3 regions of the Streptomyces sp. NPDC026062 genome follow, and region 2 is predicted to be linked to each of the others. Evidence: riboswitches for the same ligand, from Rfam matches in the RefSeq annotation. Region 2 holds a riboswitch; each other region holds the start of a gene.

Region 1 (4,322 bases), on a different contig from region 2:
ACGGACAGCCCGCAGGGGGTCCGGCTGGTGGTCGGGGACGTGCGAGGCAAGGGGCTGGATGCCGTGGGGGCGGTGGCGCTGGTCATCGGCGCCTTCCGGGAGGCGGCCGAACAGGAGGAGACGCTGGAGGGTGTGGCGCTGCGGCTGGAGCGCGCGCTGGCGCGCGAGTCGGACCGGCGTGGCGGCCTGGACGCGTTCGAGGGGTTCATCACCGCCGTGCTCGCCGAGGTCCTGCCGGGGGCGGGCCGGGTGCGGATCGTCAACCGCGGGCACCCCGAGCCGCTGCTGCTGCACATGGACGGGGTGCTGGAGGTGCTCGGCCCCTCGGTGCCCGCGCTGCCGCTGGGGATGGATCTGGGGGTGTGGCCGGACCGGGTCGACGTGTGGGACCTGCCCGCGGGGGCGACGCTCCTCCTCTATACGGACGGCCTCTCCGAGGCCCGTAACGCCGAAGGTGTCTTCTACGACCCCGCCGAGCGGCTGCGGGGACGGATCTTCCCCGGGCCCGAGGAGCTGCTTTCCGCGCTGACCGATGACGTGCGGCTGCATACGGGCGGTGAGTCGACGGACGACATGGCGCTGCTCGCCGTCGGCCGGCCGGTCGAGGGGCAGCCCGGCCGGCGCACGACTGTGAAGATCGTCGGTCTGAGAGGTGGCGGGAAGCCGGGCGCGGAGCCCCGGGCCGGGCGCGGTGAAGGCAGTCGGGAGCGATACCACCGTCCGTAGTCGAAAGACACCCCTCCGCATAACATTTGACGCAACGTCAGAAAGCGGATGGTTACCGGAGGCTGATCAACTCGTCCGTTTCCACCCGGTTGTGTCCCGTAAAGTCCAGGCCAAAGACCTGAACGATCAGCGGGAACAGCTTGGAATCGGAGCCCGGTGTCTATTAACGTTCGATAACGCAGCGCGGTTGTCCCAGCCGCCGTCAGTGGCGGCACCGTGTGCGAGCGCCGAATTCCGCAAGGGAACCGGGGAACCACCTACATGGGGTGAATCGGGCATCTCTGTCTTGTGATGAGACGGAGGAACCCGTAGGAGACCTTCCTGCTCCGAACCCGTCAGCTAACCCGGTAGGCGAGAAGGAAGGAAAGGAGTGCGCCCCCGTGGCGTCCAACAAGCCTGCCCCCGAAGCTCCCTCCCGGTTCGTGTCCGAGTACGGCGATGACTTCGCGGCCCGGCCCGGCACGGTTGCCGGTACGGAGTACGGGGCCGCCTACGCCGCCGATTACGGGACCGATCGGGGCAGCGGCTTCGGAAACGACTTCCGCGCCGACGACTCCGGGCCCGACAGGAGCTGGGAGGAATGGAATCCCACCGAGGACTCCGTCCGTCCCGTGCGCGGCAAGCACCGCGTCGCCAAGCAGCGCAATGGTCTGGCCCGTAGCTCCACCGTCCTCGGTGTCGGCGTCATCGCGGCCGTCGGTGCGGGTGGCATGGCCACCGCTCAGAGCAAGCCGCCGGTCTCCATCTCTCTGCCCGATTCCATCTCGGACAATCTCCCCGACGCCAAGTCCCTTCCGGGCGTCGGCGCACTGTTCTCGAGCAAGTCCGAGACTCCCGAGGAGAAGGCCGAGGCCGCGGTCGCCGCTGCTCCGCTGAGCACCGCGGGCATCACCACCGCCGAGGCGGAGCAGGGCACCACCGACGCGGGCGAAGCCCTCCGCGCGCGCATCCTCCAGCAGGCCGAGCAGCAGCAGGACGCCGCCGACGCCGAGGTCAAGGCCGCCGCCGAGAAGGCCGCGGCAGAGAAGGCCGCCGCGGAGGCGAAGAAGCAGCAGGACGCTGCCGAGGCCAAGGTCGCCGCCGAGAAGAAGAAGGCGGCGGAGGAGGCGGCGAAGAAGGCGGAGGCGCTGCGGCTTGCCAAGCTCGCCGCCAGTTACGCCATCCCCACCTCCTCGTACACGATCACCTCGACCTTCGGCGAGGCCGGTTCGATGTGGTCCTCCGGCTACCACACGGGTCTCGACTTCGCGGCGCCGACCGGTACGCCGATCAAGGCCATCCACACCGGCACCGTCAAGTCGGCCGGCTACTCCGGTTCCTACGGCTACCGCACGGTCCTGGAGCTGGAGGACGGCACGGAGCTGTGGTTCTGCCACCAGTCCTCGATCGATGTCAGCATCGGTCAGAAGGTCACGACCGGCGACACCATCGGGCGCGTCGGCGCGACCGGCAACGTGACCGGCCCCCACCTCCACCTGGAGGTCCACACCCCGGACGGCACCGGCATCGACCCGGCTCCCTGGCTGCGGGCCCGGGGTCTGACGATCTGACACCGTTTGCCCACGCCGGTCGTCCGGCCCATCGAAACCCCGGCAGCCCTGACGCTCACCCCCCGACGTCAGGGCTGCCGGTCTGTCCGCACCCGCCCGCCGGGTCCGTTCGGGCGCACGGGCCAGGGGCCGGGGGCCGACACACGGGCGAGGGGGCCGACACAGGGGCGAGGGGGCAGACGCAGGAGCCACGGTCTGATGTGCGGGCCGTGGCCAGATGTACAGGCCACGGAATAGTGAAGCCCGTGGATGCGGTTGTTCCCCCCATGACTTCTCTCCGCAAGCTCGGCTCCTCCGGCCTTCAGGTCTTCCCGCTCGCACTCGGGGGCAACGTCTTCGGCTGGACCGCCGACGAGGCTCAGTCCTTCGCTGTTCTCGACGCGTACGCGGCGGCCGGCGGCAACTTCGTCGACACGGCCGACTCCTACTCGGCCTGGGTCCCCGGCAACGAGGGCGGTGAGTCGGAGGCCCTCATCGGCAAGTGGCTCGCCGCGCGCGGCAATCGCTCCGACATCGTCGTGGCCACCAAGGTCGGCGCCCACCCCGCGTACAAGGGGCTCTCCGCCACCACCATCAAGGCCGCCGCCGAGGAGTCGCTGCGTCGGCTCGGCACCGACCACATCGACCTCTACTACACGCACTTCGACGACGAGACGGTCCCCGTCGAGGAGATCATCACCGCCCTCGACCAGCTGGTGAAGGAGGGCAAGGTCCGCGAGATCGCCGCTTCCAACATCAGTCCCCAGCGGCTCCGCGCCTCGCTGGACTTCTCCGAGCGCGAGGGACTCGCCCGTTACGTGGCTCTCCAGCCCCACTACAACCTGGTCTCCCGGGACACGTACGAGGGCGAGCTCCAGGACACCGCCGCCGACGCCGGGCTCGCCGCCGTCCCGTACTTCGCCCTCGCCTCCGGGTTCCTCACCGGCAAGTACCGCACGGGGACGGCCGTGGAGAGCGCCCGCGCCGGGAGCGCCGGCACGCACCTGGAGTCGGAGCGCGGACAGAAGGTGCTTGCCGCGCTCGACAAGGTGGCGCAGGAGCGGGACGCGGAGATCGCGACCGTGGCGCTGGCGTGGCTGGCCGCCCGGCCGACCGTCGCCGCGCCGATCGCCTCGGCCCGTACGGTCGAGCAGCTTCCCGCGCTGGTGGCCGTCGCCGGACTGCGGCTGACGGACCAGGAGCTGGCAGGCCTCACCGAAGCCTCTGCCTGAGACCGGCCGGGCGGTCTGCCCTCAACCTGTGGCGGGGCCGGCCGGTCTCAACCCTGTGGTCCGTGCCACGGCCGGTCGTACCCAGGGTTGGTGTGCGGCGGGTTCGTGTACGCAGGCGAGCTGTACGGCTGCCCGGCGTACGGGGGTGTGGAGTACGGCTGCCCGGCGTACGGGTGCGGGGTGTGGCCGCCGTGGGGTGGGTACGGCCCGTATCCCGGACCCTGGACCGGCCCTGGGTACGGCTGGTGCGCTGCGGGCACGAACCGGGGGCGCAGACGGCCCGTCGCCTGCGCCGCGTGCACGAGCGCGGGGCCCGCGGTCTCTCTGCGCTGCCACAGGTGGTGCAGCAACTCCCGCTCGCGTTCGGCGAAGTCCGGGCCCACCGCGCCCCGGCGGGCCTGTCGGCGCAGAAAGGCGAGCGAGGTCGCGAACGACTCGTACTCGGCCACCGTGCGGGCAGCCGCCCTGCCCCGGGCCTTGACCTCTTTCCGCTCTCCGGCAGTCGGTATGTGGGCGTGCGCGGGGTGAGGGGCGTGCGCGGGGTGGTGGGCGGCGTGCGCGGGAACGTGTGCCGGGTGATGGGTGTGGCCGTGAGGTCTGCCGGAAGGAACACCGGCCGCTGCCGCTGCCGCCGCCGCGCGCCTGCGAGCGATGTCCCTGGCCATGCCGCGGGCCCGCATCGAGGAGAGGGCGAGAGGTTCGGCGGGGGACAGCCAGCCGGTCGAGGCGTACGCCGCAAGCTCGGTGCCGAGGGTACGGAGCTCGCGCAGGCGGGCCCAGATCGCCAGCCAGGTCACCAGCCCGAAGACCGGGACCATGAAGACCCCGTACACGG
Region 2 (4,322 bases):
CCAGGTCTCCGGGGGCGAGTTCGGAGCGTGGGACGCGCCGTCCCGCGTCGATCTGGGTGTATGTCGTCCGGGGGAGCGAGACACCCGCGGAGCGGTAGGCGGCCTGGGTGAGGCCGGAGCAGTCGAACGAGGAGGGGCCGGTGGCGCCCCAGACGTAGGGCTTGCCCAGGGCGGTGTACGCGAAGGCGACCGCTGCGGCGGCGCGGGCGTTGGGCGCCTGGGCGGTGCCGCGCGGGGCGCCGCGGTCGGCGCGGGCGCTGCCCCGGCCGCCCTCGGAGGCGTCGTAGGAGGCGCGCTCGGCGGGGGAGAGGCGGGCCAGCAGCTGCCGGGCCTCGGCGAGCTTGGCGTGGACCGTGGCCTTGTGCTCCTTGAGGGCGGCCTGGCCGGCCGCGAGTTCGGCCAGCTGCCCGGCGGCCTCGGCGCGGACCTGGGCCACGTCCGCCACCTGGCGCCGCACGGCGCGGACCTCGGTGGCGCGCCGCTCGCCGGCCCGTTCCACATACGAGGCGCGCTGGAGGTACTGATCGGGGTCCGAGGAGAGCACCAGCCGCACGGAGGGATCGATGCCGCCGGAACGGTACTGCGCGGCGGCGTACGCACCCAGTTTGTCGCGCGCCGTGTTGAGCCGCTCGGTCCTGCGGGCCGCCTCGTCGCGCAGGGCGTCCACGGACTCGGCGGCGGCGGCCGCCTTCTCCTTGGCGCCGTTGTACTGCTCGGTGGCGACCTCCGCCTCCCGGTACAGCCGGTCCACCTCGGCCTTCACCTGGGCGGGCGTCGGTGCCGGATCGGCGTGCGCCGACCCCGGCAACGCGGCGGCGGTCGCGGCCCCGGCGAAGGCGAGCGTCGCCGCGGTGCGGGCAGCAGTGCCGGTGTACGGGCGCTGCTTGGGTTTCCGGTGCGCTGCCACGAGGGCGGGCGTCCTTCCTTTCGACGGCCCGCCGGGGTCTACCGACGGGCCCGCCCGGCCCGGCGACGGACCGCCAACAGGGGGAGCGGTCCGCCGCCGGAACCCTGGCGGGGTGACCGGGAACGCCGTCCGGGTGCGGATCGGCGGTGTGCCGGTCACCTGGCAGGGACGCTAAACCCGGGGCACGGGAAAGTGTTGTAATGACGCTTATTGTCCGAATTTGGCGTTGCGTTGCCCTCGTGTGATCGGGAGAATTGCACCAGAGTCAGGCAATTGGTGCATCGCACGGACAAGTGGTTACTAAGCCGCACCCGGCTGTGGAGTGCTGATATGGCCGGAGCTAGGCTGCGGAGCCATGCGTGTACTCATCGATGTCTTCGTCGCCCTGCACATCATCGGCATCGCCTCTCTGCTGGGCGGTTTCCTGACCCAGATGAAGGCGATGGGCGCGGGCACGGCACGGTTCGTCCCGGCCATGCTGCACGGCGCGCTGACCATGCTGGTCACCGGAATCGCGCTGGTCGGGCTCGACCAGGCCGACGACCACCCGGTGAACAACATAAAGATCGGCGTCAAGCTGCTGATCCTGGTCGTGATCCTCGCGCTCGTCTACGTCAAGCGCGACGACGAAAAGGTCGACAAGGGCCTCTTCGCCGCGGTCGGCGGACTGACGATCGTCAACATCTTCATCGCCACGCTCTGGACCTGAGCCCTCGCTCACGCCGCTGCCCGGACCCCATGGGGTCCGGGCAGCGGCGTTCTCGCGTGTGGGCGGGGAGAGGTCAGCCCGGCCGCACGCTCCCGTAGATCGGCATGTAGAAGATCGACTCCTCGCGCACGTTCGCCCCCGGCTTCGGCGCGTGGATCATCATGCCGTCACCCTTGTAGATGCCGACGTGGCTGATGTCGTCGTAGAAGAAGACCAGGTCACCGGGTTGCAGATCCGCCGTGGCGATCCGGGTGCCGACGTTCACCTGGTCCCAGGTGGTCCGCGGGATGTCGACGCCGGCCGCCTTCCAGGCCGCCTGGGTGAGCCCCGAGCAGTCGTACGAGGCCGGGCCGGTAGCCCCCCAGACGTACGGCTTGCCGAGCTGCGCCCTGGCGAACGCCATGACCTTCTCGGCCTTGGTGGAGGCGTCGGTGTCCGAGCCCGTGCCCGTACCGGTTCCCGTACCCGTCCCGCTCCCGGTGCCCGCTTCCTGGTCGGCCTTCTTGGCGGCCTCCTCGGCCTTGCGGTCGGCCTCGGCCTTCGCGGCGGCCTGCTTCTTCGCCAGTTCCGCGGCCTTGCGCCTGGCCTCGGCCTCCTTCTTGCGCTCCAGCTCCGCCAGACGCGCCTTCTCCTCGGCGGTCAGCTTCGACAGCAGGCTGCGGGCCTGGGACAGCTTCGTCTGGACGTTCTGCTTGCTGGTGCGCAGCGTCGTCTGCGACTCGGTGAGGGTCTCCAGGCTCGCCACGGCCTCGGCCCGCTGCTTGGAGGCCTTCGCCTGCTGCGTACGGAAGTCCGCCACCGCCTGCGTCTGGCGCGAGGTCATCCGGTCCATGAGGTGGGTCTGGTCGAAGAACGACTGCGGGTCGTCGGCCAGGAAGAACGTGGCGGTCGGAGCGAGGGCGCCGCCCCGGTACTGGGCGGCGGCGTAGGTGCCGAGCGTCCTGCGGGCCTCGTTCAGCTTCTCGGTGCGCCGGGCGACGTCGTCCAGCAGCGTGTCCACCTTGGAGCGCTGCTTGGCCGTCGCCTCCTTCGCCTGGTTGTACTGCTGGGTCGCGGTGCCCGCCTGCCGGTAGAGGCCGTCGACCTTCTTCTGCACGTCCTCGATGCTGGGCTTGGGGGCCGGGGCGGCCAGTGCGCTCTGCGCGGACAGCAGGGTCACCGACGCCAGCGCGGCCGTCGTGATCCCGACTGCCGGGCCGGTGCTGCGCACACGGGTGCGCGGTTTGCGATGCGACGCCAAGGCCGGCATCTCCTTCCGTGGACCGCCTACCGGGTTAGCTGTCGGGTTCGGGCGGAACGGAAGGCTGCCCTACGGTCCTGGTGGGGGATGCGGACCGATTCACCCCGGTGACGCGTGTGGGTCCCCGGTTCCGGACTCCCGCACGGGCAGCCCGGATTCGGCGTGGACGCCCGCTCGGCGTGGATCGCCTCTTGGGGGTACGGGCCGTCCGAACGAGCACGCTAGCCAACTCATGGTGCCGCTGTGAAGGTTGATGTTCGATATGCCCGATACATTTTCGTGACCTCGGCGCATCGGGGTGCCCAGCGGCAGGTGGGAGCCGCACCCGCTCCACACAGCGCGGTCTCCCGCTCGCTCTGTGTGCCCGCTCCCGGATGCGTGCTTCGTCACTCGGCCGCGGAGTGTCGGTGCGCACGCCTAGACTCGGGAGGCGATGAGCAGCCTCTTTGACGACAGTTTCCTGGCCGGCCTCCAGCACACGGAGGAAGAGCCCCCGCCGCCCCCCGAGGACTCCGCACCCGAAGCGGTGCCGGAGGGCCTTTTCGCGGGCGTTTTCGACGGGCCCCCGCCGCCCCGCGACGCGTACTACCGCGACGGGGCCCACCGCCCGGTCATCGATGCCGCGGCGCTGCTCGACGGGCTGAACACCGAGCAGCGCGCCGCCGTCGTGCACGCCGGATCGCCGCTGCTCATCGTCGCCGGTGCCGGTTCGGGCAAGACCCGCGTACTGACCCACCGCATCGCCCACCTGCTGGCCGAGCGCGGGGTGCACCCGGGCCAGATCCTGGCGATCACCTTCACCAACAAGGCCGCGGGCGAGATGAAGGAGCGCGTCGGACAGCTCGTCGGACCGCGGGCCAACGCCATGTGGGTCATGACCTTCCACAGCGCGTGCGTGCGGATCCTGCGCCGCGAGTCGAAGAGGCTCGGCTTCACCTCCTCGTTCTCGATCTACGACGCCGCCGACTCCAAGCGCCTCATGGCCCTGGTCTGCCGCGATCTCGACCTCGACCCGAAGCGCTTCCCGCCGAAGTCGTTCACGGCGAAGGTCTCGAACCTGAAGAACGAACTGATCGACGAGGAGACCTTCGCCGGACAGGCGGCCGACGGTTTCGAGAAGACGCTCGCCCAGGCGTACGCGCTCTACCAGTCCCGGCTGCGTGAGGCGAACGCCCTGGACTTCGACGACATCATCATGACGACGGTGCACCTGCTCCAGGCGTTCCCCGATGTCGCCGAGCACTACCGCCGCCGCTTCCGGCACGTCCTCGTCGACGAGTACCAGGACACCAACCACGCCCAGTACACCCTCGTACGGGAGCTGGTCGGCCCGGCCGGTCCCGAGGACGCCCCCGCCGAGCTGTGCGTCGTGGGTGACGCGGACCAGTCGATCTACGCCTTCCGCGGCGCGACCATCCGCAACATCCTCCAGTTCGAGGAGGACTACCCGGACGCGACCACGATCA
Region 3 (4,322 bases), on a different contig from region 2:
CCGCGCTCGAAGACACCCGAGACGATGTCTTCACGGATTGCCGTGCATACCGAATGCGCCGGAATGCGCATGTCCGAACCTCCGCCTTAATCCCCGCGAAACGCGGCCGATCGACGCCTGTCCTGCGACTCTATTGCAATGCGGTCGAATTTCCGACGGCGGGTGGAAATTCATGAATATCTTCTGGCCACCTGCCGTTCGGGAACGGCAGGTACGGAACGCCCCGGACCGGTGCGGCGCGCGGACACGACGAAGGCCCCGGCGAGGTGCCGGGGCCTTCGTGGTGTCTTCCGTCCGGTCAGACGGCGACCCCGTGGGCGCGCAGGTAGGCGACCGGGTCCATGTCGGAGCCGTACGAGGGAGTGGAGCGGGCCTCGAAGTGCAGGTGCGGGCCGGTCGAGTTGCCGGTGGAGCCGGAGAGGCCGATCCGCTGTCCGGCGCCGACGCTCTGGCCGACGGACACACCGATCGAGGAGAGGTGGCCGTACTGGGTGTACGTGCCGTCCGTCATCCGCAGCACGATGTTGTTGCCGTACGCGCCACCCCAGCCCGCCTCGACGACCGTACCGGCGCCGACGGCGACGACGGAGCTGCCGGACGCGGCGTGGAAGTCGATGCCGGAGTGGCTGCCGGAGGACCAGAGCGAACCGCTGGACTTGTAGCCGGTGCTCACGTACGAACCGGCGACGGGGAGCTGGAAGGAACCGAGCCGGGCGCGCTCGGCGGAGCGGGCGGCACGGGCCTTCGCCTCGCGAGCCGCCTCGGCACGGGCGGCGGCCTTCGCCTTCACTGCCGCCTTCGCCTTCGCGGCGGCCTTCGCCCTGGCCTCCGCCTTCTTCTTCGCTTCGGCCTTCTTCTTGGCCGCCTCGGCCTTCTTCTCGGCGGCGTCGGCCTGACGCTGCTGCGCGTCCGCCTGTGCCTCGATCCGTTCGGCGAGGACGTTCTCGATGGCGAGAACCTGCGTGAGGCCGGTCTCACCGGCGGCGGGGGCCCCGGATTCCGCGGCGAGGGCCGGGGAGGCCAGTCCGCCGATGACGCCGGTGGTGGCCAGGGTCGCGATGCCGACGGCCTTCGCGCCGCTGCGCGTCAGACGGCCCGGGGCACGGTGCTTCCCGGTGGCACGGGTGAACGCCATGAAGTGGCTGATCCTTTCCTTCCTTCTCGCCTACCGGGTTAGCTGACGGGTTCGGAGCAGGAAGGTCTCCTACGGATCCCCTGCCTCGTGCGAGGCGCGGGCATCCGATTCACCCCAGGGACTGCGTGGGTCCCCGGCTCCCCAGGCTCGCGCCTGACGGGGACTCGGCGATGGCTGCCCGGTACGTCGCGGATGCGGCATACGAGTGGCGGACAGCGCAGCCGACGCTAGACGGGGGCGCTTCCCCCCACCAAACGGACAGGCCGATTTGTCGCACATCCCACAGGGCAGACAGGCAACCTCTCCCACAAAACAGACAAAAAGGAAGGTCCTGACGGAGATCTCTCCATCAGGACCTTCCTTTTGCCCAGACATGGGGCGAATTGACTGTTTCGCTCAGCCGGTCACGACCGAAACCTCACCGATGCCGAGGGCCCTGACCGGATCGGCGATCTGCGCGGCGTCGCCGACCAGGACCGTGACCAGACGGTCCTGCGGGAAGGCATTGACCACGGCCGCGGTCGCCTCGACCGTGCCGGTATCCGCGAGGCGTGCGTACAGGTGTGCCTGGTAGTCGTCCGGGAGATGCTGCTCGACCTGGTCGGCGAGGGTGCCGGCGACCGAGGCCGCCGTCTCGAACTTCAGCGGGGCGACGCCCACGAGGTTCTGCACGGCCGTCTCGCGCTCGGCGTCCGTCAGCCCTTCGGCCGCCAGGGTCCGCAGCACCTTCCACAGGTCCTCCAGCGCCGGACCGGTGGACTCCGTGTCCACGGAGCCGCTGATGGCGAGCATGGCGGCGCCCGTCGCCCCGGAGACGGAGTCCGGGGCAGAGGAGCGCAGCACCTGGGCGAAGGCCCGTACGCCGTAGGTGTAGCCCTTCTCCTCGCGCAGCACCCGGTCGAGACGGGAGGTGAGCGTGCCGCCCAGGCAGTACGTGCCGAGAACCTGCGCCGGCCAGACGCTGTCGTGGCGGTCGGCGCCGATGCGGCCGATCAGCAGCTGCGTCTGCACGGCGCCGGGGCGGTCCACGATCACCACACGGCCCGTGTCGTCGGCGGTGATCGGCGGGACGGGGCGGGGCTCCGCGGTGTTGCCCGACCAGTCGCCGAGGGTGTCCGCGAGCAGCCCGTCCAGGTCGATGCCCGTGAGGTCGCCGACGACCACGGCCGTCGCGGTGGACGGGCGGACGTGGGCGTCGTAGAAGGCGCGCACGGCCGCCGAGTCGATCCGCTCCACGGTCTCCTCGGTGCCCAGGCGCGGGCGCGACATGCGGGCGGTGGCCGGGAAGAGCTCCTTGGAGAGCTGTTTCGCCGCGCGCCGGGCCGGATTGGCCTGCTCGTGCGGGATCTCGTCGAGCCGGTTGTTCACCAGCCGCTCGATCTCGCTGTCGGCGAAGGCCGGTGCCCGCAGGGCCTCTGCGACCAGGCCGAGCGCCTTGGCCAGCCGGGAGGCCGGAACCTCCAGCGAGACCCTGACCCCCGGGTGGTCGGCGTGGGCGTCCAGCGTGGCGCCGCAGCGCTCCAGCTCGGCGGCGAACTCCTCGGCGCTCTGTTTGTCGGTGCCCTCGGACAGAGCGCGCGACATGATCGTGGCGACCCCGTCGAGGCCCTCCGGCTCGGCGTCCAGCGGGGCGTCGAGGAAGATCTCCACGGCGACGACCTGCTGGCCGGGGCGCTGGCAGCGCAGGACCGTGAGGCCGTTGGGCAGGGAGCCGCGCTCCGGTGCGGGGAAGGCCCAGGGCCTGGCCGCGCCGGGGGCGGGCTGCGGGTGGTACTGCATCGAAACTCCAGTCGCGGCAGCGTCGGTCACTTGTCCGCTCCTTCGTGCGCGTCGGTGTCGGTGTCGGCTGCGTCCGCCTCGTCGGCGGCATCGGCGGGCTCGACCGGCTCGTAGACCAGCACCGCCCGGTTGTCGGGCCGCAGCTGGGCCTTGGCGGCGGCCTTGACCTCCTCCGCCGTCACGTCGAGCACCCGGTGCACGGCGGTCAGGGCGAGCTGCGGGTCACCGAACAGCACGGCGAACCGGCACAGTTCGTCGGCCCGGCCCGCGACCGTACCGAGACGGTCCAGCCACTCACGCTCCAACTGGGCCTGAGCGCGCTCCATTTCCTCGGGCGTGGGGCCTTCCTCGGCGAACCGGGCCAGCTCCTCGTCGACCGCGGTCTCGATCTGCGCCACCTCGACACCACCGGACGTCTTGACGTCCAGCCAGCCGAGCGAGGGCGCACCCGCGAGCCGCAGCAGCCCGAATCCGGCCGCGACGGCCGTCCGGTCCCGGCGGACCAGGCGGTTGTGCAGACGGGACGACTCGCCACCGCCCAGCACCGTCAGCGCGAGGTCGGCGGCGTCGCACTCACGGGTGCCGTCGTGGGGCAGCCGGTAGGCGGCCATCAGCGCACGCGCCGGGACCTCTTCGCGGACCTCCTCGCGCAGCTGACCGCCGATGATCTCCGGAAGCGCTCCGTCGCGCGGCGGCTGCTTGCCGTCATGCGCCGGGATGGTGCCGAAGTACTTCTCGATCCAGGCGAGCGTCTGCTCGGGGTCGATGTCACCGACGACGGACAGCACCGCGTTGTTCGGCGCGTAGTACGTACGGAAGAAGGTCCGCGCGTCTTCGAGCGTCGCGGCGTCCAGGTCGGCCATCGAGCCGATCGGGGTGTGGTGGTACGGGTGGCCCTCCGGGTAGGCCAGCGCGGTCAGCTTCTCGAACGCGGTGCCGTACGGGACGTTGTCGTAGCGCTGACGGCGCTCGTTCTTGACGACGTCACGCTGGTTCTCCATGGACTCCTCGTCGAGCGCGGCGAGCAGCGAGCCCATCCGGTCCGCCTCCAGCCACAGGGCGAGTTCCAGCTGGTGCGTGGGCATCGTCTCGAAGTAGTTGGTCCGCTCGAAGCTGGTGGTCCCGTTGAGGGAGCCGCCGGCGCCCTGCACCAGCTCGAAGTGTCCGTTCCCCTTGACCTGGCCGGATCCCTGGAACATCAGGTGCTCGAAGAGGTGAGCAAGACCGGTGCGCCCCTCGACCTCGTGGCGCGAACCGACGTCGTACCAGAGGCACACCGCGGCGACCGGGGTCAGATGGTCCTCGGAGAGCACCACGCGCAGGCCGTTGGCCAGACGGTGCTCGGTCGCTGTCAAGCCGCCGGAGCCGGCCTGGGCTGTGGCCGTGTGACCCATGGGCATGTACGTCC

Evidence for each region. Region 2 has a riboswitch for cyclic di-AMP ahead of ACZ4LX_RS20975 (C40 family peptidase). Riboswitches for the same ligand answer to the same signal wherever they lie in the genome.
Region 1: linked by a shared signal. The riboswitch ahead of ACZ4LX_RS28010 (M23 family metallopeptidase) and the one ahead of ACZ4LX_RS20975 (C40 family peptidase) in region 2 are both predicted to bind cyclic di-AMP.
Region 3: linked by a shared signal. The riboswitch ahead of ACZ4LX_RS20180 (M23 family metallopeptidase) and the one ahead of ACZ4LX_RS20975 (C40 family peptidase) in region 2 are both predicted to bind cyclic di-AMP.

Annotation. Positions count from the first base shown of each region.
Region 1 is NZ_JBVHOQ010000035.1:66,874-71,195, forward strand. Features, by position in the region: gene ACZ4LX_RS28005 (PP2C family protein-serine/threonine phosphatase) at 1-726, shown strand, start outside; cyclic di-AMP (ydaO/yuaA leader) riboswitch at 942-1,095, shown strand; gene ACZ4LX_RS28010 (M23 family metallopeptidase) at 1,107-2,276, shown strand; gene ACZ4LX_RS28015 (aldo/keto reductase) at 2,543-3,487, shown strand; gene ACZ4LX_RS28020 (PrsW family intramembrane metalloprotease) at 3,535-4,322, opposite strand, start outside.
Region 2 is NZ_JBVHOQ010000022.1:56,635-60,956, reverse strand. Features, by position in the region: gene ACZ4LX_RS20985 (C40 family peptidase) at 1-907, opposite strand, end outside; gene ACZ4LX_RS20980 (hypothetical protein) at 1,263-1,616, shown strand; gene ACZ4LX_RS20975 (C40 family peptidase) at 1,690-2,865, opposite strand; cyclic di-AMP (ydaO/yuaA leader) riboswitch at 2,864-3,029, opposite strand; gene pcrA (DNA helicase PcrA) at 3,290-4,322, shown strand, end outside.
Region 3 is NZ_JBVHOQ010000021.1:13,489-17,810, reverse strand. Features, by position in the region: gene ACZ4LX_RS20185 (GntR family transcriptional regulator) at 1-71, opposite strand, end outside; gene ACZ4LX_RS20180 (M23 family metallopeptidase) at 299-1,135, opposite strand; cyclic di-AMP (ydaO/yuaA leader) riboswitch at 1,149-1,315, opposite strand; gene ACZ4LX_RS20175 (M16 family metallopeptidase) at 1,532-2,914, opposite strand; gene ACZ4LX_RS20170 (M16 family metallopeptidase) at 2,941-4,314, opposite strand.